DNA from 4 places in the Methylibium sp. genome. Region 1 is predicted to be linked to each of the others. Evidence: predicted binding sites of a transcription regulator. Region 1 holds the regulator's gene; each other region holds the start of a gene.
The links. The regulator FNR, encoded in region 1, switches genes on or off when oxygen is low (the NO sensors DNR and NnrR bind a similar motif). The targets are predictions, from matches to a motif close to TTGATNNNNATCAA.
Positions count from the first base shown of each region.

Region 1 (7,127 bases):
CGTGGCCTGTCGGCTTCTTGGTCTCCTGGACCCGCTGCCTGCGCTCGTCCACCTCCTTGCGCTTGGCCTGAGCCGGATCGACCTCGCTCCGGGATCAGCACTCAAAGTGCCGATCCCTGGCGTCGGCGACGCCCACCTCGGGGTACTTGCCGATGGTCACCTCGACGCGGGTACAGCCGAAACGGTACTGGTAGCGCCAAGTCTTCAGGCCCGCAGGGCTCACATGCACATACAGACCCCCGCCATCGCTCAGTTTGTACGGCTTCGGCTTGGCGTTGTTGATGCGGGTCGGAGAAAGGGTGTACCGGGATGTCCTCATGAACGGTCTCGCTAGCTCGGTTTGCGAATCCTACAAATGGAGGAATTTGGAGGATTTCTCCCCCTCTGTCCCTCCAAAATTCTCTCCAAATTGGCGGGATTTCGCGATTACCAGTGAGACGCAGAAAAACGAAATTCCTCGAAATTCACAAGGAAAATCAATGGCTTACGAGACGTCATGAGACGCCAGGTAGCAGCTTCACATATGGTCGATCATCACCTGCCCGAAGCCCGAGCAGCTGACCTGCGTGGCGCCGTCCAGCAGGCGCGCGAAGTCGTAGGTGACCTTCTTCGACAGGATGGACTTCTCCATCGACGAGATGACCAGGTCGGCCGCCTCGGTCCAGCCCATGTGGCGCAGCATCATCTCGGCCGACAGGATCTCGGAGCCCGGGTTGACGTAGTCCTTGCCGGCGTACTTGGGCGCGGTGCCATGGGTGGCCTCGAACATCGCGATCGAGTCCGACAGGTTCGCGCCCGGGGCGATGCCGATGCCGCCGACCTGCGCCGCCAGCGCATCGGACACGTAGTCGCCGTTCAGGTTGAGCGTGGCGATCACGGAGTACTCGGCCGGGCGCAGCAGGATCTGCTGCAGGAAGGCGTCGGCAATCGAGTCCTTGACGGTGATGTCCTTGCCGGTCTTCGGATTCTTGAACTTGCACCACGGGCCGCCGTCGATCGGCTGCGCGCCGAATTCCTTCTGTGCCAGGCCGTAGGCCCAGTCGCGGAAGCCGCCCTCGGTGAACTTCATGATGTTGCCCTTGTGCACGATGGTCACGCTGGGCTTGTCGTTGTCGATCGCGTACTGGATCGCCTTGCGCACCAGGCGCTCGGTGCCTTCACGCGACACGGGCTTGATGCCGATGCCCGAGGTGTTCGGGAAGCGGATCTTCTTGACGCCGAAATCCTCTTGCAGGATCTTGATGAGCTTCTTGGCCTTCTCGCTCTCGGCCTCGAACTCGATGCCGGCGTAGATGTCTTCCGAGTTCTCGCGGAAGATCACCATGTTGGTCTTGTGCGGCTCCTTGACCGGGCTCGGCACGCCTTCGAAATACTGGATCGGGCGCAGGCAGACGTAGAGGTCGAGTTCCTGGCGCAGCGCCACGTTGAGCGAGCGGATGCCGCCGCCCACCGGCGTGGTCAGCGGGCCCTTGATCGACACCACGTACTCCTTCAGCACCTGCAGCGTCTCTTCGGGCAGCCAGACGTCGGGGCCATAGACCTTGGTCGACTTCTCGCCAGCGTAGATCTCCATCCAGTGGATCTTGCGCTTGCCGCCGTAGCTCTTCGCGACCGCGGCGTCGACCACCTTGATCATCACCGGCGTGATGTCGAAGCCGGTGCCGTCGCCCTCGATGTAGGGAATGATGGGCTGATCGGGCACATTGAGCGAGAAATCGGCATTGACGGTGATCTTGTGGCCGTCGGCAGGCACCTTGATGTGCTGGTACATGGACTTGCGTCTCCGCTGGGTGGGGGTTCGAGAGGAACAGGAGGGGTGACTTCGATTCTAGGCGAGGCATCGTGCACTGCAGCGAACGATGCCGCTCTGCGCAGCGCACAGGGGAGTGCCAGGGCAATACCGGACGGTCAATGGTCCTAGGCCGCAATGCACCACGGCCCGCCCGGGCCGGTCAGCTGGTGCCACATCGCCCACGCCCCAGCGGCGGCCAGCAGCACCCCGGCCAAGCGCACGGCGCCCGCGCCGCGGCCCAGGCGGCCCAGCAGGCTGCGGCCCAGCAACAAGGCCAGCGCGCCGCCGAGCGCGAACGCCAGCATCACCGCCGCACCGGCGAGCGGCCCGTCGGCCAGCGCGGCGACGACCAGCGCCGAGTACAGCAGGCCGCAAGGCCAGGCCGCCCACAGCAGGCCGACGGCCCCCGACCAGGCCCAGCCGCGCTGGCGCACCCGCCCCATGGCCGGGAGCGGCCCGAGCATCGGCACGGCCGAGAGCGGTGCCGTGAGGCGGCCCAGCGCAACGCGCGGGATGCGGCCGGTGAGCAGCAGCCACAGGCCGAAAACCATCACCGCCGCCTGCAACAGTGTCCACAAGGGTTTCAGCCAGGCGGTGGCCTGGAACATCTCGGCCAGCCAGCCGGCGCCCACCGCCACCAGGGCCCCCGCACTGCCGTAGGACAGCAGCCGTCCGAGCTGCAGCGACACCGCAGCCTGCCACGGGCGCGCGCCGGGACAGGCCCGCTCGACGGCCGCACAGGGTGCGGCGCACATCGCAACGCAGTGCGGACTGCCGGCCAGACCCAGCACGAGGCCGGTCGTGATCAGTGCGAGGCTCATTGCCGCACCCCGCGCACTTGTCTCAGATCAACCGCGAATAACGCTCGCGGTCGCGATCGGCCTGCAGGTGGCGGTCGAACACCATCGCCACCGCACGCACGAAGTACCAGCCCAGCGGCGTGAGCTGGATCGCGTCGGCGTCGATCTCGACCAGGCCCTGCCCGACCAGCGGCTCGAGCCGCTGCAGCTCGGCATCGAAGTAGCGCCTGAAGTCGAGCAGATGGGCCAGCTCGATCGACTCGAACACCACCCGGCCCTGGCACATCAGCGCCATGATCACCGAGCGGCGCACCACGTCGTCGCGCGTCAGCACGAGGCCGCGCACCACCGGCAGTTCGCCGGCGCGCAAGGCGTCCTGGTACTCCGGCAGCGACTTGGCGTTCTGGCTGTAGGTCGCACCGACGCGACCGATCGCCGACACGCCCAGGCCGATCAGATCGCAGTCGGGCTGGGTGCTGTAGCCCTGGAAGTTGCGGTGCAGCCGCCCCTGGCGCTTGGCCGTCGCCAGCGCATCGGTCGGCAGCGCGAAGTGGTCCATGCCGATGTAGTCGTAGCCGTGCTCCAGGAAGCCGGCGATCGCGTTCGACAGCATCGTGACACGCTGCGCCGTGCCGGGCAGGTCCTGCGCATGGATGCGCCGCTGCGGCTTGAAGCGCTGCGGCAGGTGCGCGTAGCCGTAGAGCGCCACGCGGTCCGGCCGCAGCCGGGCCACTTGCTCCACCGTGCGTGCCAGCGAAGCCGGCGTCTGCTTCGGCAGACCGTGGATCAGGTCGATGTTGATCGAATCGAAGCCCAGCGCGCGGGCACTGGCCATCAGTGCCGAGACCTGCTCCTGCGGCTGGATGCGGTGCACCGCCTGCTGCACGGCAGGATCGAAGTCCTGCACGCCAAAGCTCAGGCGGTTGAAGCCGAGGTGTTTCAGGTGCGCCAGCCGCCCGGCATCGACGGTGCGGGGGTCGACCTCGATCGAACATTCGGCCTGCGTCTGCACGTCGAAGGCCGCGCGCAGCAGCGACATCAGTTGCGTGAGTTCGCCGTCGCTGAGGAAAGTCGGCGTGCCGCCGCCGAGGTGCAGCTGGCTCACGCGCTGCCCCGGGCCGAGCGCGCCCACGTGCAGCGCGATCTCCTGTCCGAGCGACTCCAGGTACTCCGCGCCATGCCGGTGCTGGCGCGTGATCACCTTGTTGCAGGCGCAGTAGTAGCAGACCGATTCGCAGAACGGAACGTGCACGTACAGCGACAGCGGTGAACTGCCGCCCACCGCACCGGCCGACTGCGGGCCGCTGCGGCGCTGCCCCAACGCCTGCCGGTACTGGGCGGGACCGAAGGCCTCGACGAAGCGGTCCGCCGTGGGATAGGAGGTGTAGCGCGGCCCGCCCGCGTCCAGTCGGCTCAGAAGCTCCTCGGTCGGTGCGGCGGGCGCCGGCTTGGCGGTCGTGGGAGTGCTGGACATGCCCAGACTGTGCCCAGCGCCCAGCGCCCTGCACTTGATCTGCATCAAGCCCCGGGGTCGACGGGCCCGGACAATCTGCACTCATCTTGAGGCCGATCATGCAACTTGCCCCGGACACACCCGCTGACGCGCCTTGCGGAGCTCACGCCGAGCGCGCACCCATAATGGTCCGCATGGAACAACCCATCCGCATCGAAGCGCTCAAGGTTGCCTGCTCGAGCTGCAACCTGCGCGAGTTGTGCCTGCCGGTCGGCCTGTCGGATGCGGACCTCGACCGGATCGACGAACTGGTGGGTGGCCGCCGTGCCGTCAAGCGCGGCGACGCGCTGTTCCACGCCGGTGATCGCTTCGAGTCGCTCTACGCGGTACGCACCGGCTTCTTCAAGACCCGCGTCTCGGCCGACGACGGACGCGACCAGGTCACCGGCTTCCAGATGGCGGGCGAGCTGCTCGGGTTGGACGGCATCAGCACCGACCGCCATGCCTGCGACGCCGTGGCGCTCGAGGACTCGCAGGTCTGCCAGATCCCCTACACGCAGCTCGAGACGCTCTCGCGCGAGTCGACACCGCTGCAGCACCAGTTCCACAAGATCATGAGCCGCGAGATCGTGCGCGACCACGGCGTGATGCTGCTGCTCGGCAGCATGCGCGCCGAGGAGCGGCTCGCCGCCTTCCTGCTCAATCTGACGCAGCGGCTGCAGGCGCGCGGCTTCTCGGCCTCGTCGCTGGTGCTGCGCATGACGCGCGAGGAGATCGGCAGCTACCTCGGCCTCAAGCTCGAGACGGTGAGCCGCACCTTCTCGAAGTTCCAGGACGAGGGGCTGCTCGAAGTGAAGCAACGCGACATCCGCGTGCTCGACGAAGCCGGCTTGCGCCGGCTCGTCAACGGCCCCTGCTGAGCCCCCGAGCGCGGAGGCCCCCGCTCACTCAGGGCCAGCGGCGCGGCTCGGTTCCCTCGGGCTCCGGCGTCGCCAGCAGCAGCGTCAGCATCGACGTGAGCGCGCACACGATCCAGAAGCTGAAGAAGGCCAGCGTGTACACACCCGCCGGTGACACGCTCTGCAACGCACTGCCGACCCAGCCGCTCAAGTCGGCGGGATCGGCGGCGCTGAACACCAGCATCTCGAGCACGCCAGCCATCATGAACGAGGGCCAGGCGATCCACAACGTGCGTTGCCTCATGGCGTGTCCCGGCCGGCCCTAGTGCGGCGCCCTGGGCGTGGCCGCGTGGTTGCGTGCCTGCACCGCAGGCGTGCTGCTGTCGAGGGACTCGCTCGCGCGGCTGAGCACCGGGTCGCTGCCGCGCACGGCAATCACGGCGGTGGCGATGGCGGCCACCACCACCACGAGCGGCCCGCCGAGCACCAGCCAGAGCATGGGCTCGCGCCACCACGGCAGCTGCGCTGCCGGGGAGGGCGCCAGGATCTTTGCGTTCGTCTGTGCCATGGAGACTCTCCTGGTGAGCAGCGTACCGCACTCAGCGCGGCACGACGAAAGTGGACTTCTCGACCACGCTGAACGCCGGCTGACTGCCGTCGACCTCGCGTGTGAGCTCGAAACGCAAGGGGTGCGCGCCCGGCCCCAGCGCCGCGGCCGTCTGCGGCGGGATCTGCACGGCCACCGGCACCCAGCGCGACTCGGCCGGCGCCAGCAGCACCTCGCCGCGCACCTGCGCTTGGGCACCGGCGATGCCGCTCACGGCCACGCGGTAGCGCTGCGCGGATTCGGTCGCGTTCATCACCTGCAGACGGTAGACGTTCTCGATGCGCCCTTCGTCGACCAGCCGCGCCAGCGTGCCACGGTCGCGCACCACGTCGACCCGCACCGGGCTGCGCAGTGCCAGGCTGGCAACGAAACCGCCCGAGACCAGCAGCAGGATCACGCTGTACACGAGCACCCGCGGACGGAACACCCGGCGCCAGTCCAGCGTGCTGCGGCCGGCGGCCAGGCCGTTCTGCGTCGCGTAGCGGATCAGGCCGCGCGGATAGTCCATCTTGTCCATCACGCCGTCGCAGACGTCGATGCAGGCGGCGCAGCCGATGCACTCGTACTGCAGCCCCTGGCGGATGTCGATGCCGGTCGGGCAGACCTGCACGCACAGCGTGCAGTCGATGCAGTCGCCCTTGCCCTGGGCCGCCAGCGCGTCGTGCGCCAGGCTGCGCGGGCGCGAGCCGCGCGGCTCGCCGCGCGCGGTGTCGTAGCTGATGATCAGCGTGTCGTGGTCGAACATCGCGCTCTGGAAGCGCGCATAGGGGCACATGTACTTGCAGACCTGCTCGCGCATGAAGCCGGCATTGCCGTAGGTCGCAAAGCCGTAGAACAGCACCCAGAACCACTCCCAGGGGCCCGGCCCGGCGGCACCCGGGCCGGCGAGACCGAACAGGCTCAGGGCCTCGCCGCCCAGCTCGCGGATCGGCGTGAAGTAGCCGACGAAGGTGAAGCCGGTCCACAGCCCGATCGCCAGCCACACCGCATGCTTGGCCGATTTGCGGGCCAGCTTCGCGGCGCCCCAGGGCGTGGCGTCGAGCTTCAGGCGCGCCTGCCGGTCGCCTTCGATATGGTGCTCGACCCACATGAAGATCTCGGTGTAGACCGTCTGCGGGCAGGCGTAGCCGCACCACAGACGACCGGCCACGGCGGTGAACAGGAACAGGCCGTAGGCCGACAGGATCAGCAGGCCGGTGAGGTAGATGAAGTCCTGCGGATAGAGCACCAGGTCGAAGATGTAGAAGCGCCGCGCCCCCAGGTCGAACAGCACCGCCGGGCGGCCGTTCCACGGCAGCCACGGCAGGCCGTAGAACACCAGTTGCGTGAGCCACACCAGCGCCCAGCGCCAGGCGGCGAACCAGCCGTGCACCGCGCGCGCATGGATCGTCGCCTGCTTCGCGTACAGCGACACCATCTCGCCCGTGTCGTCGGGCGCGGCAGCGATGGGGATGACGCGTGAGGCAGGACGATTCATCAGCGGCTCGGGGTCGCGCTCCGGCAGTTCACTGCTTCGCCGCGACCGCGGCGCCGCCGGTGTTCGACAGCCCCCAGACGTAAGCGGCCAGCACCTGGA
Region 1 covers NZ_OZ257250.1:590,395-597,521, reverse strand. The annotation lists gene ACQY9S_RS02785 (Arm DNA-binding domain-containing protein) at 95-319, opposite strand; gene icd (NADP-dependent isocitrate dehydrogenase) at 518-1,771, opposite strand; gene ACQY9S_RS02775 (sulfite exporter TauE/SafE family protein) at 1,918-2,613, opposite strand; gene hemN (oxygen-independent coproporphyrinogen III oxidase) at 2,636-4,066, opposite strand; gene fnr (fumarate/nitrate reduction transcriptional regulator Fnr) at 4,240-4,965, shown strand; gene ACQY9S_RS02760 (hypothetical protein) at 4,994-5,248, opposite strand; gene ACQY9S_RS02755 (hypothetical protein) at 5,267-5,512, opposite strand; gene ccoG (cytochrome c oxidase accessory protein CcoG) at 5,544-7,028, opposite strand; gene ccoP (cytochrome-c oxidase, cbb3-type subunit III) at 7,057-7,127, opposite strand, start outside.

Region 2 (7,127 bases), 140 kb from region 1:
CGCAATGTGCGCGGCCCGCTCCGCGAAGCTGCCCGGCGCGCCGGGCAATTCGAAGACGCGGTACTGGACCTTGCGCCACGCCGCGTCGTCGGGTTGCCGGTCGCGCACGATCGCCGCCAGCGCCTCGAAACGGCCGCGACCGAGCCAGAGCTCGCCGTCCAGCGCCTCGGACGGCAGGCGGGCCGTGAACCAGCCCGGCGCCGGCACGCTGGCGCCGCCGCGAAAGCGCAGTTGCCGGCCGTCCCACTGCGCGCGGATGCCGTCGAACTTCTCGCTGACCAGGTAGCCGGCAGGACCGATGCCCACGGTGGCCTCCCGTGCCAGCAGCATCGCGGGCGCGACTGCACCGCTACCGGGCGCATGCACCGTTCCCGCTCCCGCCGGGCGAACGCGGGCGCCACCCGCCCACGCCACGGCCCAGCCCATCAGTTCGCGTCTCGACAGCTTGTGCACGGCCTGCTCCTTTCGAATGCCGGGGTCAGCAGCGATTGTTCGGTCGAGGCGAGCGCCCTGTCCCCGCCCGATGGAGCGAAATGCGGGGGCCGTACGCGGGCCCTCCAAATGGGCGCGGCGTCACGGCGTGCGGGCTGTCATTCCGAACTGGCATGCAAACCGCATAATCGTTTGCAACGCCAACACACCGAGGTCGACACCATGCCAGCCACCCGCCAGCACGCCTTCCCCAAGACCCTGAAGAGCTTCAAGACGGCCTCCGGCAAGGAAGGCAAGTTCTACTCGCTGCCCGAGCTGGCGAAAAGCTTCCCCAACGTGGCGCGGCTGCCGGTCTCGGTGCGCATCGTGCTGGAGAGCGTGCTGCGCAACTGCGACGGCAAGAAGGTCACCTCGGCCCACGTCGAGCAGCTCGCGAACTGGCAGCCCACCGCCGAGCGCAGCGAAGAGATCCCCTTCGTCGTCGCCCGCGTGGTGCTGCAGGACTTCACCGGCGTGCCGCTGCTGGCCGACCTGGCCGCGATGCGCAACGTGGCGGCGAAGATGGGCAAGAACCCCAAGGCGATCGAGCCGCTGGTGCCGGTGGACCTGGTGGTCGACCACTCGGTGATGATCGATCACTTCGGCTCGGCCAAGGCGCTGGACCTGAACATGAAGCTGGAGTTCAGCCGCAACCAGGAGCGCTACCAGTTCATGAAGTGGGGCATGGACGCCTTCGACACCTTCGGCGTCGTGCCGCCCGGCTTTGGCATCGTGCACCAAGTCAATCTGGAGTACCTGGCGCGCGGCGTGCACAAGACCCAGGGCGGCGCGCTTGGCTCTGTTTACTACCCCGACACGCTGGTCGGCACCGACAGCCACACGACGATGATCAACGGCATCGGCGTGGTCGGCTGGGGCGTGGGTGGCATCGAGGCCGAGGCCGGCATGCTGGGCCAGCCGGTCTACTTCCTGACGCCCGACGTCGTGGGCTTCGAGCTCACCGGCCAGCTGCGCGAGGGCGTGACGGCCACCGACCTGGTGCTGACGGTGACCGAGATCCTGCGCAAGGCCAAGGTGGTGGGCAAGTTCGTCGAGTTCTTCGGCGAAGGCACCCGCACCCTCGCCCTGCCCGACCGCGCCACGATCGGCAACATGGCGCCCGAGTATGGCGCCACCATGGGCTTCTTCCCGGTCGACGAGAAGACCATCGACTACTTCCAGGGCACCGGCCGCAGCAAGGCCGAGATCGAGGCCTTCGAGGCCTACTTCAAGGCGCAGAAACTGTTCGGCATACCGAAGGCCGGCGACATCGACTACAGCGCGGTCGTGAAGCTCGACCTGGGCACGGTGGCGCCCTCGCTGTCGGGCCCGAAGCGGCCGCAGGACCGCATCGAGCTCGGCAACGTGAAGTCGCAGTTCGGCTCGCTGTTCAGCAAGCCGCCGGCGGAGAACGGCTTCAACCAGCCGGCCGAGAAGCTGGGCCAGGCCTTCACCACCAGCGATGGCCTGGAAATCAGGAACGGCGACGTGCTGATCGCCGCCATCACCTCCTGCACCAACACCAGCAACCCGGGCGTGCTGCTGGCCGCCGGCCTGCTGGCGAAGAAGGCGGTCGAGGCCGGGCTGAAGGTGAAGAAGCACGTGAAGACCTCGCTCGCGCCGGGCTCGCGCATCGTCACCGAGTACCTGGAGAAGGCGGGCCTGCTGCCCTACCTGGAAAAGCTGGGCTTCTTCGTCGCCGGCTACGGCTGCACCACCTGCATCGGCAATGCCGGCGACCTGACGCCCGAGATCAACGAGGCGATCACGAAGAACGACCTGGTGTGCGCCGCGGTGCTGTCGGGCAACCGCAACTTCGAGGCCCGCATCCACCCGAACCTGAAGGCCAACTTCCTGGCCAGCCCGCCGCTGGTGGTGGCCTATGCGATCGCCGGCACCGTGAGCCGGGACCTGATGACGGAGCCGGTGGGCACCGGCAAGGGGGGCAAGCCGGTCTACCTGGGCGACATCTGGCCCACCAGCGACGAGATCTACAAGCTGATGAAGTTCGCGATGGACGGCAAGGCCTTCAAGAAGAACTACGACAAGGTCAAGAGCGACCCCGGCAAGCTGTGGGAGCAGATCAGGGGCGTGAAGGGCAACGTCTACACCTGGCCCAAGAGCACCTACATCGCCGAGCCGCCGTTCTTCCAGGACTTCACCATGGAGCCGGCCGTGGCCGACGCCGGCGTGAAGGGCGCACGCATCATGGGCCTGTTCGGCGACTCGATCACCACCGACCACATCTCGCCAGCCGGCTCCTTCAAGGAGACCACGCCGGCCGGCAAGTACCTGCTCGCGCACGGCGTGCTGAAGGCCGACTTCAACAGCTACGGCTCGCGCCGCGGCAACCACGAGGTGATGATGCGCGGCACCTTCGCCAACGTGCGCATCAAGAACCTGATGCTGCCGCCCAAGGACGACGGCTCGCGCGAGGAAGGCGGCTACACGCTCTACCAGCTCGACGGCGCGGACAAGGGCAAGAAGCTCGCGATCTACGACGCCGCGATGCAGTACGTCGCCGCCGGCGTGCCGACGGTGATCTTCGGCGGCGAGGAGTACGGCACCGGCTCGTCACGCGACTGGGCCGCCAAGGGCACGCAGCTGCTGGGCATCAAGGCGGTGGTGGCGAAGAGCTTCGAGCGCATCCACCGCAGCAACCTGGTCGGCATGGGCGTGCTGCCGCTGCAGTTCAAGGGCGGCGACTCATGGACCTCGCTCGGGCTGATCGGCGACGAGGTGGTCGACGTGGTGGTCGACGCCGACATGAAGCCGCAGTCGGACGCCACGCTGGTGATCACCTCGCCGACCGGCGAGAAGAAGACCGTGACCGTCACGCTGCGCATCGACACGCCGATCGAGGTCGACTACTACCAGCACGGCGGCATCCTGCCCTTCGTACTGCGGCAACTGCTCGCAGCCTGATTCCTCTCTCAGCGCCGCAGCCGGGCGCTGAACGCTGCCTCGTCGAAGCCGACGGTCACCCCCCCGGGCCATTCGACCACCGGCCGCTTGACCAGCGAAGGATGGGCCCTGAGCGCTTCGCTGGCGCTGGCGGCGTCGACAACGCCGTCGCGCACGGCTGCATCGAGCTGGCGCCAGGTGGTTCCCTTGCGATTGACCAGCGTTTCCCAGCCGACATCGGCCACCCAGGCGGCCAGCGCGGCGGGCGGCACGCCCTGCTTCTTGAAATCGTGGAAGGCGTAGCCGACGTCGTGGGCGTCGAGCCAGGCACGGGCCCGCTTGACGGTGTCGCAGTTCGGGATGCCATACAGGGTGATCATGCTCATGGGGTGGGGCTTCGTACTTCGCACTCCGGCGTTCGCTCTTGGAACGGCCCGGCAAGTTCACATGTGACCGTCGAAAAGGTCGTCGCACTGGGGGTCGACGTTGTGGCCCAGCTCGGCCACCTTGTTCGACGTGTCGAGGCTGACCTGGAACCACACGCAGAACGGCGTCTCGTAGCGGTAGGACCAGAGCTGGTGCTGCTGGCGTGACAGAAACTGCACGTGCGACGGATGGCCGATGCGTTGCAGCACCTCGTCGCGGCTCATGCCGATCTTCAGGTCGAGAAAGTTCTGCTCGGTCAGCACCTGGTCCGACCGGAGCAGCCGGTCGCCGGCATCGAAGTCGAGCATGTAGGTGTGGCGCCCCATCGGCCCGCGCGCGAACTCGAGCCGCTCACCGCCATCGGGCTGCGGGTAGCGTGCCGTCGGCGCCCCCATCCGCTCGATCACCTGGGCCTCGCCCACCCCGGGTGCCAGCCCTCCAGGGCCATAGCCCGCACACCCGCTCGACAGCAGGCCGACCACCAACGCCAACGAAGCGACCACACCACTCCGTCCGCAGCCATACACCCAGCTCATTGCGTTCACCTCGTCGAGAGTCCCCTGCTCGGCGGAAATTCTGCCCCCGTACGGAATCCGACCTCGTTGTGGGGCCAGCACGCCCCGTTTGCAGCGCATCTCGGCGTTCAGACCGGCACCTAGAGAACGAGCACATGCCCCTGCTGCGCGGGCCGTGCGGTGGCGCGCCCCGCCAGCGCCTCCAGCGCAGAGCCCAGACCCGACAGCAGCGGTTGGGCCTCGGTGATCCGCTTGAAGACGGCGGCGTACACCTCCTCGTCTTCGCCGCCCGCGAGCGGATCGCGGTTCTGCAGGAAGGCCGCATCCAGCTCGCTCCAGTCGGCATCGCTGAGCACGCGCTCTGCCATCGGCAGCACCATCGTCTCTTCCGTCCGCATGTGGTTCAGGTAGAAATGCATGTAGGCCTTCATCGACTGCTCGAAGCGGCCCCGCCGGTCTTCGCCTTGCGGCGTCTCGGCCATCACCTCGAAGGCCAGCAGCTCGTGCTCGAGCTTGCGGATGAACTGCTCGCCCTGTGCATGATCCTGGTCGAGCCGGTTCAGAATGGCCGTGCGCTCGCCACTGCGCGCGCGCAGCATCGGGAACAGCAACTTGCTTTCCTTGGCGTGGTGCAGGCGCTCGGGAAACTCGTCGACGTAGAACAGCATCGCGCGCAGCATGCCGAAGTCGGGCAAGGTCCCGCGCCGGCGGTGCTCCGCCAGCAACAGATTGATGGCGCGCAGCATCGCGGACAGGGCGCGGTGCTCTCGGCGGATGATGGTCAAGCTGACGCGCGTCATGGCGGGCCTCTGCTGCGGATGGAGCTTGGGCGACGGGGTATCTTGCTGCGACCTGTAGCCTCGGCCCGGTGGGCAGCGCCTGCTTTGAGCCAGATCAAGCGAACCGGTCTGAACCTGCCGCTGCTTTTACAGATCCCAAAATGGACAGTGGTCTCAAACCAAGTGGCGCTTTACAGCGCAATAAAGGTTTTTGTCACGGCCAGAAATGACAAAGGCCTCGCACTGTCGTGCGAGGCCTTGTCTTTCTTGGTGGGCCCTGAGTGACTCGAACACTCGACCTACGGATTAAGAGTCCGCTGCTCTACCAACTGAGCTAAGAGCCCGTGAACTGGCCACGGTGTGGGCGCTGGGTGAAGCGCACCTTGGTGGGTTGTGCGTGACTCGAACACGCGACCAACGGATTAAAAGTCCGCTGCTCTACCGACTGAGCTAACAACCCGCCGTAGAGCCGCTCATTATAGCCAGACTTTTTACGTCGATTCAAGTCTGCGCGTCGCGGATCACGAGGCCCTCGATGATCTCACCTGCCGCCACAAAACCAAAGGTCGCGGTGACGCTGACGGCCGATCCGTAGCCGTGGCAGTTGAGGCTGCCATCGACTTCGCAGGCGCCGTCGGGCCCGCGCACCGGCTCGCGCGAGAACACGCAGCGCAGGCCCACGGCGCCCTGGCGGGCCGCGCCATGGTGCTGACGCAGGCGCTGGCGCAGCGAGGCGAGCAAGGGGTCGTGCGTGACCGCAGCCAGGTCGTCCACCTCGACCGCCTGAGCGCGGCGCTTGCCGCCTGCGGCACCGACCGACACGAACGGCAGCGCGCCGGCCAGGGCCCAGGCCGCCAGCACCGCCTTCGCACGCACCTGGTCGCAGGCGTCGACGAGCGCATCGACCGGCTCCGGCAGCAGGCCCGGCCAGTTGTCGGGTTCGACGAATTCCTCGACCGTGTGCACCCGGCAGCCAGGGTGAATCTGCGCGATGCGCTCGCGCAGCGCCTGCACCTTGGCCTGGCCGAGCGTGCCGCCCAGCGCCTGCACCTGGCGGTTGATGTTGGACTCGCTCACCTGGTCGAGGTCGATCAGGGTCAGCGCGGCCACGCCGCTGCGCGCCAGCGCTTCCGCCACCCAGGAACCGACGCCGCCGACGCCGATCACCGCCACGCGCGCCGCCCTCAGCCGGGCATAGCCGGCGTCGCCGTAGAGCCGCCGGAGGCCGCCGAAGCGGCGCTCCGGATCGGCCTCGTCCGGTGCCGGCAGCGCACTCACTTCAGCGAAGCGAGGCGTTCACGGCCGGCCTGCGCAGCCTCGCTTTTCGGGTAGGCCTTGAGCAGCTCGTCGAGCGTGCGGCGCGCTGCCTTGGTGTCCTTGAGTTCGATCTGGCAGTTGGCGATCGACAGCAGGGCCTCGGGCGCACGCGGGTGGTCCGGCGCCGCCGCGACCAGCGCTCGGAACGAGGGTATGGCGTCCTTGTAGTCGCGCTTGCCGTACTGCGCGTTGGCCAGCCAGTACAGCGCCGCAGTCGAGTAGCCGCTGCTCGGGTAGCGACGCTGGAAGGCGCTGAAGGCATTCACGGCCCCCGTGAAATCGCCTTGCCGCAGCACGTTGACGGCGTCGCCGTAGAGCCGCGTCTCTTCGGGTTCCGCGAGGAACTCCTTGCCGTCGAGCGTGACCTTCTGCGGCTCCATCTTGCGCAGGCGCTCGTCGATGCCCTGCTGCACGTCCTTTTGCCTGCGCTGCAGGTCGGCCACATCGCGCTGCAGCTGCTCGTCGCTGCCGCGCAACTTGGCGAGGTCGGCACGCAACTGCTCGATGGTCGAGTTGAGATCGAGCAGGCTGCGCCGCAACTGGTTGACCTGCTCGGTCAGCTCGGCTTCGCGTGCCTTGGAGCCCTGCTCGACCTGGTCGATGCGGGCGCGTGCGTCCAGGATCGCCCGGCGCGCCTCGTCATCGTCGAACAGGCCCGCCTGCGCGGCCCCGGCGCCGAGCAGCGCCGCGGTCAGGACCAGCGTGCGCCAGCCGG
Region 2 covers NZ_OZ257250.1:733,707-740,833, reverse strand. The annotation lists gene ACQY9S_RS03505 (DNA ligase) at 1-453, opposite strand, end outside; gene acnA (aconitate hydratase AcnA) at 655-3,396, shown strand; gene ACQY9S_RS03495 (arsenate reductase) at 3,405-3,755, opposite strand; gene ACQY9S_RS03490 (hypothetical protein) at 3,819-4,337, opposite strand; gene ACQY9S_RS03485 (hemerythrin domain-containing protein) at 4,457-5,116, opposite strand; tRNA gene ACQY9S_RS03480 (tRNA-Lys) at 5,364-5,439, opposite strand; tRNA gene ACQY9S_RS03475 (tRNA-Lys) at 5,480-5,555, opposite strand; gene ACQY9S_RS03470 (tRNA threonylcarbamoyladenosine dehydratase) at 5,597-6,373, opposite strand; gene ybgF (tol-pal system protein YbgF) at 6,370-7,127, opposite strand, start outside.
Region 2: the regulator FNR is predicted to act here: its motif matches at 5,201-5,214, upstream of ACQY9S_RS03485 (hemerythrin domain-containing protein).

Region 3 (7,127 bases), 560 kb from region 1:
CCGCTCATGCCCATCCGCACCTCGGATTCGGTGGGGTCGGGGTTCTCTTGCAGAAAGCGGTAGGCGCGCATCAGCATGCCGGGCGTGCAGAAGCCGCATTGCAGGCCGTGCTCCTTGTAGAAGCCTTCCTGCACCGCGTGCAGGACACCGGCGTTCGCGAGACCCTCGACGGTTTGCACGTCGGAGCCGTCGCACTGGATCGCGAGATGCGTGCAGCTCTTGACCGAACGGCCGTCGATGTCGACCGTGCAGGCGCCGCAGTGGCTGGTATCGCAGCCGATGTGCGCGCCGGTCAACTGGCAGTCCTCGCGCAGGAAGTGGATGAGCAGGGTGCGCGGCTCGACCGCTTTCTCCACGGCGCGGCCGTTCAATTTGACGGTAATGAGTTTCTTGCCCATGAGGGTGTCTCCGTTCTCTTTGTCACTGGCAGCGGGAGGCTGCCTTGCGGATCGCGCGCTTGACCATCTCGCCGGCCATGGCGGTCTTGTATTCGCGGTCACCGCGCAGGTCCTCGGCCGGATCGCAGATCGCCATCGCCTTGGCGGCAGCGTCGACAATCGTTGCGTCCGACAGCGGCTTGCCGAGAAGCGCCGTCTCGGCATCGCCTGCGCGCAGTGCGGTCGCCGCCACGTTCGTGAGCGCAATGCGCACCGCGCTGACCTTGCCGCCGTCCATTCGCATCACGACAGCCGCGCCGGCGGTGGCCCAGTCACCCGTCTTGCGCTTGAGCTTTTCGTAGGCGTAACCAGTTTTCGGGGCGAAAGCCGGCACGCGGATCTCGGTGAGGATTTCATCTTCGGCCATGTCGGTCATGTAGGTGCCGAGGAAGAAGCTGTTGGCCTTGACCATGCGCTGACCCTTGGGCCCTTCGAGCACCAGGGTGGCGTCCAGCGCAATGGCAATCGCCGGATGGTCGTTGCCCGGGTCGCCGTGGGCGATGTCGCCGCCGATAGTGCCGCGATTGCGCACCTGCGGGTCTGCGATCAGTCGGGCCGCCTCGGGCAGGATCGGCAGCCTGGCCTGGAGAATCTTCGATGAGATCAGGTCGTTCTCGACCGTCATCGCACCAATCACCACCGTGCCACTCTCTTCGCGGATGCCGCGCAAGGACTCGATCCGGTTCAGATCGATGAGGTGCTCCGGCTGCGCAAAGCGCAGCTTCATCATCGGCAGCAGGCTGTGCCCGCCGGCCAGCAGCTTGGCGTCGGGGCCGAGCTGGCCCAACAACTTCAACGCGTCGGCGACCGAGCGTGGCGCGTGGTACTCGAATCCGGGTGGAATCATCGTGACTGTCTCCTGTGGTGCAAGGCGCCTTCGCGGGGCGACCCTTGCTTTGATATTGATCAAGCGGGGGTGACCTTAGGCTCCAGAACGAAACCCGCTTCGGCGCTTGCACGAACCCCGGCGTGGCCCGCACGAAATGCGGAGCGAACTGCACGAAATGCAGCTCACCACAGGGTGCCTGGGAGTAACCCGATTGCGGGTTTTTACGAGGTCAGTGCTAGCTGTCGGTCTCGGCGACGCCCGGTCCCTGCGGCCGGTGCGGCGCGCTCGAGCGCCGCACCGGCCGAGGTCAAAGCCAGCGGCTCAAAACCTGTAGCCGACTCCGATGCCGATCAGGGTCGGATCGACCTTGATGGTGCCGAGATTGGTGCCGTTCGCGAACAGGTCGGTGCGCAGCTGCACCTTCTTGATGTCGAGGTTCAGCGACCATTCCTTGGTCAGCGCGAAATCGACACCCGCCTGCAGCGCCAGACCGAAACTGTTCTTGTCGATGGTGAACCCCGCCGGCAGGTCCACGTTGGAGAAGCGCGTGTAGTTCAGGCCCAGGCCCAGGTAAGGCTTGATGGTGCCGAAGTTGGTGAAGTGGTACTGGGCCGTCAGCACCGGGGGCAGGTGCTTCAGGGTACCGATCTTGCCGCCGTGCGCGGTGGAGCTGACGTCGTGCTTCTGCGGGTAGGTCAGGATCAGTTCGGCCGCGATATTGGGCGTGAAGAAGTAGCTGATGTCGACCTCCGGGATCACCTTGCTATTGATGCTCACGTCGGTGATGGCGATGTCGTCCTTGTTGGCCGGATCCAGATTCACGGCGCGGACGCGCACCAACCAGTCGCCGGCGGCCTGGGCGTGGGCCAGCGGGGCCAGACCGCCAACAACGGCAGCAATCAGGGCAAGGTGGATCTTCCTCATGGTGGGACTCCTGTCTCATGATGTTTATGTGGTGTACGGCGCCCTTCGCGGGCGCGCCGCGGTACTTGACTTGCGTCAAGTGGCGGCGAACTTAGGTCCGAAGGCGGAGCCCGGCCCGGCGGATGCACGAACACCGGGAAGGCATGCACGAAATGCAGCACACGCCGCACGAAGTGCAGTGCTTTGTCGGGGCTGGCGGACAAGCCCCGGCGGGTTCAGCGTGGGCTGTCGGTCTCGGCGATGCCCAGCCGCTCCAGCAGGAGCGGCACGCTGGAACGTGACACCGGCAGCGTGGATGCGTTGCCGCGCAGCTTGAGGCTGACCTTGCCGTCGTCGCGCACGAGCTGTTCAGCGAATTGCAGGTTGGCGAGATAGCTGCGGTGGATGCGCAGGAACGAAACGCCATCGAGCCGCTCGGCCAGGTCGCTGATGTTGAGATTGCAGAAGCTGGTCCCGTGCTCCGTGCCGATCCACGTGTAGTGGCCTTCGGCGCGGATATAGATCACCGCCTCGACGTCCACGAGGACAATCCGGTTCTGTGACACGGTGGGGATCTTCCGCAGCTGCCGCTTGGTCTGTGGCTTCTGCGTGGTCGGCTCGTCTCCACTGACCATGTCGGTGATGTCGTAGAAGATCAGCAAGTGGTTGACCGTATCGCCACGCTGATCCGACATCTTGCTGACCTTGATGAGCAACACCCGCTCGGGGATGTTGATGATCATGGTCATCGGCGGAGGATTGCTGACCGGGCACTCGGCCTGATCGAGCAGGAACTTCACTTTCGACTGTGAGCGCTCCGGATGGAAGGACAGCACCATCTTGTCGAAGGGCTGCTTCTCGTCGACCGGGAGCACGCGGCGGGCCAGACTGTTCATCGCCACGACCTTCAGGTCGCGGTCCAACTGCACCACGCCCACATCGAAACGCTCGAGGTGGTAGAGGGGGGTGCCGAAATTCGTGCGCGAATTCATTCAGGACTCTGCAGGTCGATGTGCAATTGAATCACGCTCTCTCGTGGCGCCTGACAAGGGTTGTCCTGAATGTTATTCACGCACACCGGCTGCCGGTCCGGGCGCCAGAGCGATATTCCCGCCAAGCTCTCATGGTTGTCCTGAAGCCGTGATCGGACCACCTTGCCGCGAGCGCCAGGCCGCGCCCCGTGGATAGACTGGCGCGCATGTTCGAGCGCTGCCCCAAATGCCATCACCACCCACTGCCGCTGGAGCAGGCCTTGCCGGCGGCGTGCCCGGCGTGTGGCGTGATCCTGGCCAAGCTGGTGCCGCCCGGGCCGGTGGCAGCCGGTGTTCCGGCTGCGACCCGTGATCGCCGCCCGTTCTGGGCCGCCGCGGAGAGCGTGGCAGGCGATGCCGCCGCCGACGCGCCGGGCTTGCGCGGCTGGCTGTTACATGTGCCTGCGCGCGTCGACGTCACGCGGTTCTGGCTGCGGCTTGCGCTGCTCGCGTGCTTTGCCATCTGGGGCCTGCGCCTGATCGCGCTCGACTACCGCAGCGGGGAGATGGCTTCGTCGTTCATTCACGGGCCGCTGCTGGTGTTCCACGAGGCCGGCCACGTGCTGTTCAGGCTGTTCGGCGAGTGGGTGGCGGTCCTGGGCGGCACGCTGGGTCAGCTGCTCATGCCCGCCGTGCTGGTCGCCGCCTTCGTGCTGAAGAACCGTGACCCCTTCGGTGCCGCCATCGGCCTGTGGCTGCTGGGCGTGTCGCTGCTCGACATGGCGCCGTACATGTACGACGCGCTGCAGCCGCAGCTGGTGCTGCTGTCGGGTGCCACCGGAGAGGCGGGCGGCCACGACTGGATCTACCTGTTCTCCTCGCTGGGCCTGCTGCCCAAGGCGCAGTTCATCGGCGCGCTGGTCCACAAGCTGGGTGCGCTGGTGCTGCTGCTGGCGCTCGCCTGGGCGGCCTGGGTGTTGAAGCTCCAGCGAGGCCGGCTCGCCGGCGACGTGACCCACGAGGCGTGACGCCGGCCCGCAAGGGTCACCTGGCCGGCCCCGGGGGTCGTCAACGCGGCGGGATGGCGCGCGCCGCGGCCGGCGAGAGCCTCACTGGCTCACGTGGATCAGCTCCCGCACCCGCGGGTAGATCTGCTGCTGCCAGCGCCGGCCGCTGAACACGCCGTAGTGGCCGACGCCGAGCTGCACGTGGTGGGTCTTGCGGAACGGCGCGAGGCCGCCGCACAGGTCGTGCGCGGCGACGGTCTGGCCGATCGAGCAGATGTCGTCGCGTTCGCCTTCGACGGTGAAGAGGGCGGTGCGGCGGATCGCCTTCGTGTCGACCTTGCGGCCGCGGTAGTTCAGCTCGCCGCGCGCCAGCGCGTAGTCCTGGAACACCAGCTTCACGGTCTCGAGGTAGAACTCGGCCGCCAGGTCGTTGACGGCGAAGTACTCGTCGTAGAACTGCCGCGTGGCCTCGGCCTTTTCGATGTCGCCGTTGGCCAGGTGGTGGTAGAGGTCGGCGAACGCCTTGCGGTGCCGGTCCGGGTTCATGCTCATGAAGGCGGTCAGCTGCAGGAAGCCGGGGTAGACGCGGCGCATCGCTCCGGCATAGCGCATCGGCACGGTGTGCACCAGGTTCTTCTCGAACCACTCGATCGGCTTGCTGGTGGCCAGCACGTTCACCCCGGTCGGGTTGATGCGGCAGTCGATCGGGCCGGCCATCAGCGACATGCTGCGCGGCTGGGCCGGGTTGTCGTCTTCGGCCATCAGCGCCACCGCGGCGAGCGCCGGCACGCAGGGCTGGCAGATCGCCATCAGGTGCGAGCCCGGCCCCATGGCTTCCAGGAAACGCATCAGGTGTTCGATGTATTCGTCCAGCCCGAACGGGCCCTCGGCCAGCGGCACGTGGCGGGCGTTGTGCCAGTCGGTGATGTAGACGTCGTGGTCGGCCATCATCGTGCGCACGGTGTCGCGCAGCAGCGTGGCGAAGTGGCCCGACAGCGGTGCCGCGATCAGCACGCGCGGCTGGTCCGCCGGGGCGTCCTCGCGCACGAAGCGCAGCAGCGTCGCGAAGGGGGTGCTGGTCACCACCTCTTCACGCACCTTCAGTTCGCGCTCGCCGACCCGCACGGAGTCGATGCGGAATTCGGGCCGGTGGTGGGTGAGCTTGGCGAGCGTCAGGACCTCGCAGGCGGCCGCGAGTTTGCGCACGGCCGGCATTTGCTTGAAGGCGAACCACTCGTGGCTGAGGTAGGACGCCGCGGTGCGCGCCGCCATCTGGACCGGTGCCATCAAGTCGGTGTGTGCTTGGTAGGCCTCGTACATCATGGGCTGCCTCATCCCCTGTCGACGGGCAGGGTTCTACCCGTTCATGCAGGCAAGTTGCAGGCCATGCGTGCCGACCCGCCCCAAGCTGGCACAGCGATTGCGGGGGGTCATCGCACCAGGAGGAGACACGCACCATGGCCAAGGCCACGCTCACCATCAGCAGCAAGAACTATTCGTCGTGGTCGCTGCGCGGCTGGCTGCTCGCGCGCTTCGCGGGGCTGGACTTCAACGAGAACGTGCTGCCGCCCGACGACCCCGGCGTGCGCGCCGAGATCCTGCTGCTCGCGCCGTCGATCCTGGTGCCGCGCCTGACGCACGACAAGGCCGAGGTCTGGGACACGCTGGCGATCGCCGAGTACCTGAACGAGATCAAGCCCAAGGCCGGGCTGCTGCCGGCCGACCGCATCGCCCGCGCGCACTGCCGCGCCGTCTGCGGCGAGATGCACTCCGGCTTCAGCTCGCTGCGCTCGGCGCTGCCGATGAACCTGAAGGGCAGCTTCCCGGGCTACAAGGTGTGGAGCCGGGCCCAGTCCGACATCGACCGGGTGATCGAGATCTGGTCGGAATGCCTCGAGCGCTACGGCGGGCCCTGGCTGTTCGGGGAGCGCAGCATCGCCGACGCGATGTATGCCCCGGTGGTGACGCGGCTCAAGACCTACGACGTGCGCATCAGCGACCGCGCCTGCATCGAGTACTGCCTGCGTGTGATGGCGATGCCCGAGATGCAGGAGTGGATTGCCGCGGCGAAGGCGGAACCGGAATCGATGGAGGAACTCGAGGTCGAGTTCTGAAGACCCGGCAGCCCGCCGGCTCCCGCCGCAGGCGGGAGCATGGGGAGGGCGTTGCTCAGGCCCAGGACTCGGGCGCCGGGATGTCGCAGACCGGGTCGACGTCGATGGTGGTGAAGTCCGCCGGCCCGACCACCTCCAGGTACTCCATGTCGGGCGAGTAGTCGAACAGGAAGTGCCTCACGCCGGGGCGCTGGTGCACGCAGTCGCCGGCCGACACCAGGGTTTCCTTGTCCTCGTACATGAACTTGGCCCAGCCCCTGAGCATGAGGACGATGTGGAACTCCGCCTCATGGCGGTGCCATCCCGTGCCTTTCTCCGGTGCATTGTTGGCGATCACGAGCTGCGCGATCACCTTGCCGCTGGTCGCCTCGGCGATGCCGAGATCGCGGTATAGAAAAAAATCCCTCAGGCCGTCGCTGCGAAACCGGGTGTCGGTCGGTTTGACATGGGAAAACTTCGTGGCAGTGCGGTCGAGCATGGCGGGCCTCCCGGGGTTGCGATGGCTTGCTGCCATGCACAAACCGTTCCTGCCCGACCGCCTCGGTGTGCCCAGCGAAAGGGCGCGCCGAGGCGGTCAGTTGAACACCTGCAGCAGCCGGTCGAGGCCGCCGTCGTCGATCGCGACCATGGCCTGCGCGCGCACTGCCGGCTTGGCGTGGTAGGCCACCGAGAGCCCGGCGGCGCCCATCATCGGCAGGTCGTTGGCACCGTCGCCCATCGCGATCGCGCGGGACGGGGCGATGCCGAGCCGCTGGCAGGTGGCGAGCAGCATGCGCTTCTTTTCCTCGCCGTCGCAGATGTCGCCCCAGGCCTGGTCGACCAGGCGGCCGGTGAGCGCACCGTCGGCCACTTCGAGCACGTTGCTG
Region 3 covers NZ_OZ257250.1:1,149,256-1,156,382, forward strand. The annotation lists gene ACQY9S_RS05370 ((2Fe-2S)-binding protein) at 1-398, opposite strand, end outside; gene ACQY9S_RS05375 (FAD binding domain-containing protein) at 421-1,284, opposite strand; gene ACQY9S_RS05380 (OmpW/AlkL family protein) at 1,588-2,190, opposite strand; gene ACQY9S_RS05385 (LytTR family transcriptional regulator DNA-binding domain-containing protein) at 2,406-3,161, opposite strand; gene ACQY9S_RS05390 (hypothetical protein) at 3,350-4,168, shown strand; gene ACQY9S_RS05395 (polyhydroxyalkanoate depolymerase) at 4,250-5,470, opposite strand; gene ACQY9S_RS05400 (glutathione S-transferase family protein) at 5,605-6,261, shown strand; gene ACQY9S_RS05405 (cupin domain-containing protein) at 6,317-6,739, opposite strand; gene serB (phosphoserine phosphatase SerB) at 6,836-7,127, opposite strand, start outside.
Region 3: the regulator FNR is predicted to act here: its motif matches at 2,256-2,269, upstream of ACQY9S_RS05380 (OmpW/AlkL family protein).

Region 4 (7,127 bases), 1.6 Mb from region 1:
GAAGGCCGCACGGGCGCGCTCGCGCTGCTCGTTCTCGGCCTCGATCAGCAGCGAGGCTGCGCCCGCTTCGATGGTGAAGGCATAGGGGTTCTGCAGCATCGACGGCATCACCGCGTACAGCGTGTCGATCTGCGCCGCGTGGGCCGCGGCCAGGCGCTGCGCCGCTTGCAAGCGCCGCGCGCTGCCGCTCGAATCGTCCAGATGAACCAGGATCGACTTCAGGTCGCTCATCGTCTTGCTCCTCATGCGAGGCTTCAACGCTAGTCCCGATCGGCGGGCATGGCTTGACGTGGATCAACCGGGCCCCAGGCGGCCGGCGCCGTGCAGCAACGGGCCGGCGCGTCCCTCCTTGCCAGCGCTGCCGCCTCGGGCGCATGCTCGTGCCTCGCGCCGCCCGGCGCCGAAGCGCTTCCCGCTCTCACCCAGGCACCACCCCCGCATGACCACGCACCCCCCACCCCCCTTCAACGCCTGGCAGTGGATGCGGGCCTGGAGCGAGACCTGGTGCGCGGGGCTGGACCCGGCGGGCGCCGGCCGGCGGCTGCGCGAGCAGCGACTGCAAAGCCTGATCGACACCGCGCTGCGCGACTCGCCGTTCTACCGTGGGCGTCAGCCGCACGCCCGGCAGCTCGCCGACTTCGAGCCGGTGTGCAAGGCCGAGCTGATGCAGCACTTCGACGACTGGGCCACCGACCGGCGCATCACCCACGCCGCCGCGAAGGCCTTCGTGGCCGACCCGGGCCGCATTGCCGACGCCTGGCTCGGCGACTACCTGCTGTGGACCAGCTCCGGCACCAGCGGCGAGCCGGGGCTGTTCGTGCAGGACGCGCGGAGCCTGGCCGCCTACGACGCGATCGACGCGCTGCGCCTGCGCGGTGCCAGCCCGGCGCAGCCGTCGCTCGGCAGCTGGGGCGCGCGCCAGCGCTTCGCCTTCGTCGGCGCGACCGGCGGCCATTTCGCCGGCCTGGTGAGCATGGAGCGCCTGCGGCGCCTGGTGCCTGCCGCACTGGCGCCGCAGATCCGCGTGTTCTCGGTGCTCGACCCGCTGCGCGACGTGGCCTGCGACCTGCAGGCGCTGCAGCCCACGGTGCTGATCACCTACCCGAGCTGCGCCGCGGCGCTGGCGCGGATGCAGCAGGACGGCGCGCTGCAGCTGACGCTGAAGGAGGTGTGGATGGGCGGCGAGCAGCTGTCGGACGAGCAGCGCGAGCTGGTCCGCGAGGCCTTCGGCTGCAGTGTGCGCAACAACTACGGTGCTTCCGAGTTCTTCACGATCGCCTGGGAGTGCGCGCACGGCCACCTGCACCTGAACGACGACTGGGTGGTCCTGGAGCCGGTCGACGAGCGCCTGCAGCCGGTCCCGGCGGGCTGCATGTCGCACACCACGCTGCTCACCAACCTGGCCAACCACACGCAGCCGCTGCTGCGCTACCAGCTGGGCGACCGCGTGCGCCGGCTGGCCGGGCGCTGCGACTGCGGCAGCGCCTTCCCGCTGATCGAGGTGCAGGGCCGTGCCGACGACACGCTGCGGCTGCGGGACGCGCGGCGCCGTCCGGTCACGATCCTGCCGCTGGCGCTGGAAACCGCCATCGAGGAGGGCGCGCACGTCACCCAGTTCCAGGTGCTGTGCGCAGCGGACGGCTCGATCGAACTGCGCTTCGAGGCGGCGGTGACCGATGCGCGGACCGCCTTCGAGAGTTCGCGGCGCGCGCTGGCGGCGTTCCTCGCGCACCACGGCGTCACCGGAACGCAGATTTCGCTCGGCCGCGCGGCCCCCCTGCACCAGCGCGCCAGCGGCAAGCTGCGCCGCGTGGTCGTGCTGCCGGCCGGCGTGCCCGCCCGACGCTGAGGGGCGGCAGCGAGACCCCGCGCGCTCAGCGGCGCGCGATCAGCATGCCGACCAGCAGCCCCACCCCGGCGGCGACCGCCATCGCGGCGTAGGGATGTTCGTGCACCGCGTGGTCGGTGTTGCGCGCGGCGCGCCTAGCCTTGTACATCGCCTCGTCCTCGAGCCGGCCCAGCTCGGCCCGGGCGCGGCGCAGTTGCGTCTCGAACTTGTCGCGCGTCGCGTTGAGCTGGTCGCCGCCGGCGCGCTGCGCGTCCTTGAGCAGGTGGCTGGCCTCGTCGACCATTTGCTGCAGCCCGTGGGCGAGGCGTTCGCGGGCGGCGAGCTCGGGGGGTGTGGCTGTCGGGTCCATGGTGCATTCCTTGCCGTTGGAACGCAGCGCTGGCCGCCGCGGCGTTCGGGTTGTGGATCGGGCCATGCTAGGCAGATGGCGGGGGCGACGTTTGACCAGGGTCAATCGGAGGCGGAGCCTGGGCATCGAAGGCCAGCCGCCCGGCCGGACACGCAGTTGCCCTCGGCATGCAGAAAGTGCGCCGGCAAGGCCCACAGGTCGTGGCGCCCGATCTCTAGGCAGCAACGGGCGCAGGACGCTTGACTTGCGTCAAGGGCCGGCCCCCGCGGCAGGGCACCATCCGCTGGTGGTTCTGCCTGACTCCTCCCGGGGCGCCGATGCGGACGTGCTCATCATCGGCGCCGGCCCGGCCGGCCTGGCGCTGGCCTGCGCGGTGGCCGACGCCGGCCTGTCGGTGCAGCTGCTCGAACAGGGCTCCCTCGCCGCGCTCGAGGCCCCGGCACCCGACGGCCGCGAGATCGCGCTGACGCAGCGTGGCCGGCGCGTGATGCAGGCGCTGGGCCTGTGGCAGCACCTGTCGCCGGCCGAGGTCGCGCCGCTGTGCGAAGCCCGCGTGCTCGACGGCAACAGCCCTTCGTTGCTGCGCTTCGCCGTGCAGGAGGACGGGGGCCCGCCATCGCCGCTGGGCTGGCTGGTGCCCAACCACCGGATCCGCAGCGCGGCGCTGGCCGCGGCGCGCAGCCGCCCCGGCGTGCAACTGGCCTGCGAGGCCCGCGTCGCTGCGCTGGCGCTGGGCCCCGACCGCGCCCGGGTCACGCTCGCCGACGGCCGGCGCCTGAGCGCCCCGCTGGTCGTCGCCGCCGACAGCCGCCTGTCGCAGACGCGGCGCATGGCCGGCATCGGCGCGTCGGTGCACGATTTCGGTCGCAGCATGATCGTCGGCCGCGTGGCCCATGAGCAGCCCCACGACGGCATCGCATGGGAGTGCTTCCGCTACGGCAACTCGCTGGCGCTGCTGCCGTTGAACGAGCGCCAGGCATCGGCCATCGTGACGGTGAGCAGCGACCTCGCAGCGCAGTGGCTGGCCTTGCCGGACGAGGAGTTCGCGGCCCGCATCGAGCTGCAGTCGGGCGGGCGGCTGGGCGCGATGCGCGCGGTCGGCGCGCGCCACCACTATCCGCTGGTCGGCGTCTATGCGCATCGCTTCGCCGCACCGCGCTTCGCGCTGATCGGCGACGCCGCGGTCGGCATGCACCCGGTCACGGCGCACGGCTGGAACTTCGGGCTCTACGGCGTGGAGGTGTTGGCGCGGGAGCTGGCGGCGGCGCACTCGGCCGGGCGCGACATCGGTGCGCTGTCCACGCTGCAGGCCTTCGAGCACGAACACCGCCGGGCCACGCTGCCGATGTACCTGGGCACCAACGCGCTCGTGTCCTTGTTCACCGACGAGCGCGCACTGCCCAAGCTGGTCCGCCGCACCGTGCTGGCGCTGGCCGGGCGCGTGCCGCCGTTCAGCGGCCTGATCAGGTCGGCGCTCACGCGCCAGTTGACCGAGGCCCGCGACGCGGCGCGGACGCTGTCGCCCTGGCACCGCCGGCGCGGCCCGGGCTTCGGGCCGTAGGCTGCCGCCCGCGGCAGATCGACAACGATCGGGCCGCACCGGCCCTCGGGATGCCACCGCCAGCCGGGGTGGCGCGCGCAGTGCCCCTGCGAGGCGCGACCGCTTTGCGCACAGGCGTACGCTGGCGCGGTGGCGTGCCTGCCGTCGGGCTCGCCGCGGACCGGGATCGACACGCCCACGGGCCTGACCCACGCATGAACCGAGCACACCTCAACCGCCGACAGTTTTGCCTGGCGCTTTCAGCGATCGCGCCGGCGACGGCCCGCGCCGCGCAAGCACTGCGCGTGCTGGCCTGGCCGGGCTATGCCGACCCGGACATCGTCAAGACCTTCGAGCAACGAACCCGCAGCAGGGCCGAGGTCACCATCGTCGACTCCGACGTCGACCTGTGGCAGAAGATCAGCCGGAACGGCGCGCAGGACTTCGATGTCTTCGCGGTCAACACCGCCGAGCTGCAACGCTACATCCGGCAGGGGCTGGTGGTCGGGATCGCGACGCCCTCGATGCCCCACCTCGCCCGGCAACTGCCGCGCTTTCGCGACCTGGCGGCCATCCCCGGCCTGGTGCACGGCGGAACGGCCTATGCCATTCCCTACACCTATGCCGAGATGGGCCTGATCTACGACCGCCAGCAGGTCGGCCGCGCGCCCGACTCCATCGCCGCCCTGTGGGACGAGCGCTACCGCGGCAAGGTGGTCGCCTACAACGGCGGCACGCACAACTTCTCGCTGGCGGCACAGCTGCTGGGCCTGAAATCGCCCTTCAGGCTGGACGACGAGAGCTGGCCGCGGGCCGTGGACCGGCTGATCGCCCTGCGACGCAACGCGGCCGGCTTCTACACCCAGCCGGACGAATCGGTGGCCCTGTTCAAGCGCCGCCACGCGGCGCTGCTGTTTGCCAACTACGGCACCCAGCAACTGCAGGCGATCAAGGCGGCCGGCATCGATGCCGGCTATGCCATTCCCAGGGAAGGGGCGCTGGCCTGGCTGGACTGCTGGGCGATCACGCGCGGTGCCAGGGATCCGGCGCTGGCCACCGCCTGGATCGACTACCTGCTCGAAAGCGAGCCCGGTCAGGTGCTCGTGACCCGGCAGGGGCTGGCCAACACGACATCGGCCTCCACCGACTACCAGGCCGGCGCCAACCTGACCTGGCTGGAGCCCGTCGAAAGCGAGGAACGCCGCAACCTGTTGTGGGGCCGGATCATGTCGGGCGATCGCGCCAGCAAGGTGCTGGCGCCATGAGACTGGGCATCGCCGCCAAGCTGGCCCTGCTGCTGGCGCTGGTCGGCGCCCTGGCGGCGGGGCTGACGGGCTTCTATGCCTACGCGGCCAGCCGCGACTTGCTGGTGGAGTCGGCCAAGAACAAGCTGCTGACCTCGACCCAGGTGCTGGCGCGGCGCATCACGCTCACGCGCGAGGAGATCTCGCGCAACCTGCAGGTGCTCGCCGGCCACCCGGCCGCCCTGTCGACCCTGCAGCGGGCCGACGCGGCCCGGGACGAGCAGCTCGCCACGCTGTTCAGCCTGGTGATGCGCGCCAACCCGGCCTATTCCCAGCTGCGCCTCATTTCCGCCGCCGACTTCGGGCTGGAGCGCGTGCGGGTGGACCGGCGCGACGAGCTGCCGCTGCGCGTGCAGGGCGATGACCTGCAGGAGAAAGGCCACTACGCCTACGTGGCCGAGACCCTGAAGCTGCCCGCGGGCGCGACCTACCTGTCGCGCATCACGGTCAATCACGAGGGCGGCAACCATGCCGGCCTGGACCAGCCGGTGCTGCAACTGGCGATGCCGGTGACGGATGCCACCGGCCTGGCGGTCGGCGTCGTGGTGGTCAACGTCGACCTCGACGACCTGTTCGCGCTGCTGGCAGCCGACCTGCCCGGCAGCTTCAAGCTGTTCATGGCCAACGGCGCCGGCGACATCCTGATCCACCCCGACAGCAGCCGGACCTTCGGTTTCGACAAGGGCCGGCGCGTGCTGATCCAGGACGAGTTCGCGCCGACGGGCGCCGTGGTCGAAGGGCGGCAGGACCAGGTCGTCTTCGAGGCCCGCGACGGCGATCACGCCGGCGTCCCGGTGGTGGCGGCGTTCATCGAGCACTGGGTCAAGGTGCCGTCCGACGAGAACCGGCTCCTCCTCGGCCTGGCCCAGCCGCTGGCGGATGTGCTGGCGCAGTCCCGCCAGCTCGGGACCGCCATCCTGCAGATCGTGGTGGGCCTGTGTCTGGCCTGCTTGCTGCTGGCCGTGCTGCTGGCGCGCGCCTTCACCCGCCCGATCGACGCCGTGAGCGCGGCCGCGCAGCGCTTCGCCGCGGGACAGCCGCCGGGCAAGCTGCCCCTCGCGCGGCAGGACGAGATCGGCACGCTGGCGCGCAGCTTCCAGCAGATGCACCAGCAGATCACCCGGCAGCTCGCCAACCTGCAGGTCAACCAGGTGCAACTCGAGCACCTGGCGCAGCACGACACGCTGACCGGCCTGCCCAACCGGCGCCTGTTCCAGGACCGGCTGGAGCAGGCCCTGGCCCATGCCCACCGCTATGGCGCCGAGGTCAGTGTCCTGTTCATCGACCTCGACGAGTTCAAGACCATCAACGACGAACTCGGCCACGACGCGGGCGATGCAGCGCTGAAGGCCGTGGCCGAACGGCTGCTGGCCATGGTGCGCGAGGCCGATACCGTTGCGCGGCTGGGCGGTGACGAGTTCGTGGTGCTGCTCAGCACGCCCACGCCACCGACCTCCCTGGGCGCGATTGCCGAGAAGCTGCTGAGCGGGATCAGGGCCCCCGTCGACTTCCAGGGCAGCGCGCTGCAGGTCAGCGCCAGCATCGGCATCAGCTGCTACCCGCACGACGGGCAGACCGCGGGCGAGATCCTGGCCAACGCCGATCAGGCCATGTACGAAGCCAAGGCGGCCGGTCGCGCCAACTTCCAGTTCTTCTCGGCCCCGCCTGCGGCCGAAACCTCCTGACGGCGCCGGGGAATACCATCGGCGATGATCGGCCCGACCACAGGAGTCCACCCATGCCGACCCATGCGCCGGGCAAATCGCACCGCCCCCACACCGAAGGTCCGGAACACCCCGAGCCCGCCCCCATGCCGGTCGATCCGGACGAAGGGCCGGTGCCGCCGGTGATTCCGGAGGACCCGGAACACGACGGCGGCGTCGACCCGGAGGTCTGACGCGCCGCGCCGGCGCGGCTCACGCCCACGCCTCCAGCACCGTGGCCCGCACGGCCTCCACCGCCACCGATCGCGGGCGGTCGGCCGGCGCCAGCCAGCACAGCCAGGTGTGGGCCTGCCAGCCCTTCCAGATCGTCAGCTCGCCGTTGCGTTCGGCCTGCAAGGCCTGGTCGAGCCGCAGCAGCCCG
Region 4 covers NZ_OZ257250.1:3,520,342-3,527,468, reverse strand. The annotation lists gene ACQY9S_RS16580 (universal stress protein) at 1-231, opposite strand, end outside; gene ACQY9S_RS16575 (phenylacetate--CoA ligase family protein) at 440-1,849, shown strand; gene ACQY9S_RS16570 (DUF883 family protein) at 1,875-2,198, opposite strand; gene ubiM (5-demethoxyubiquinol-8 5-hydroxylase UbiM) at 2,485-3,759, shown strand; gene ACQY9S_RS16560 (extracellular solute-binding protein) at 3,954-5,003, shown strand; gene ACQY9S_RS16555 (diguanylate cyclase domain-containing protein) at 5,000-6,727, shown strand; gene ACQY9S_RS16550 (hypothetical protein) at 6,781-6,939, shown strand; gene ACQY9S_RS16545 (LysR family transcriptional regulator) at 6,959-7,127, opposite strand, start outside.
Region 4: the regulator FNR is predicted to act here: its motif matches at 2,438-2,451, upstream of ubiM (5-demethoxyubiquinol-8 5-hydroxylase UbiM).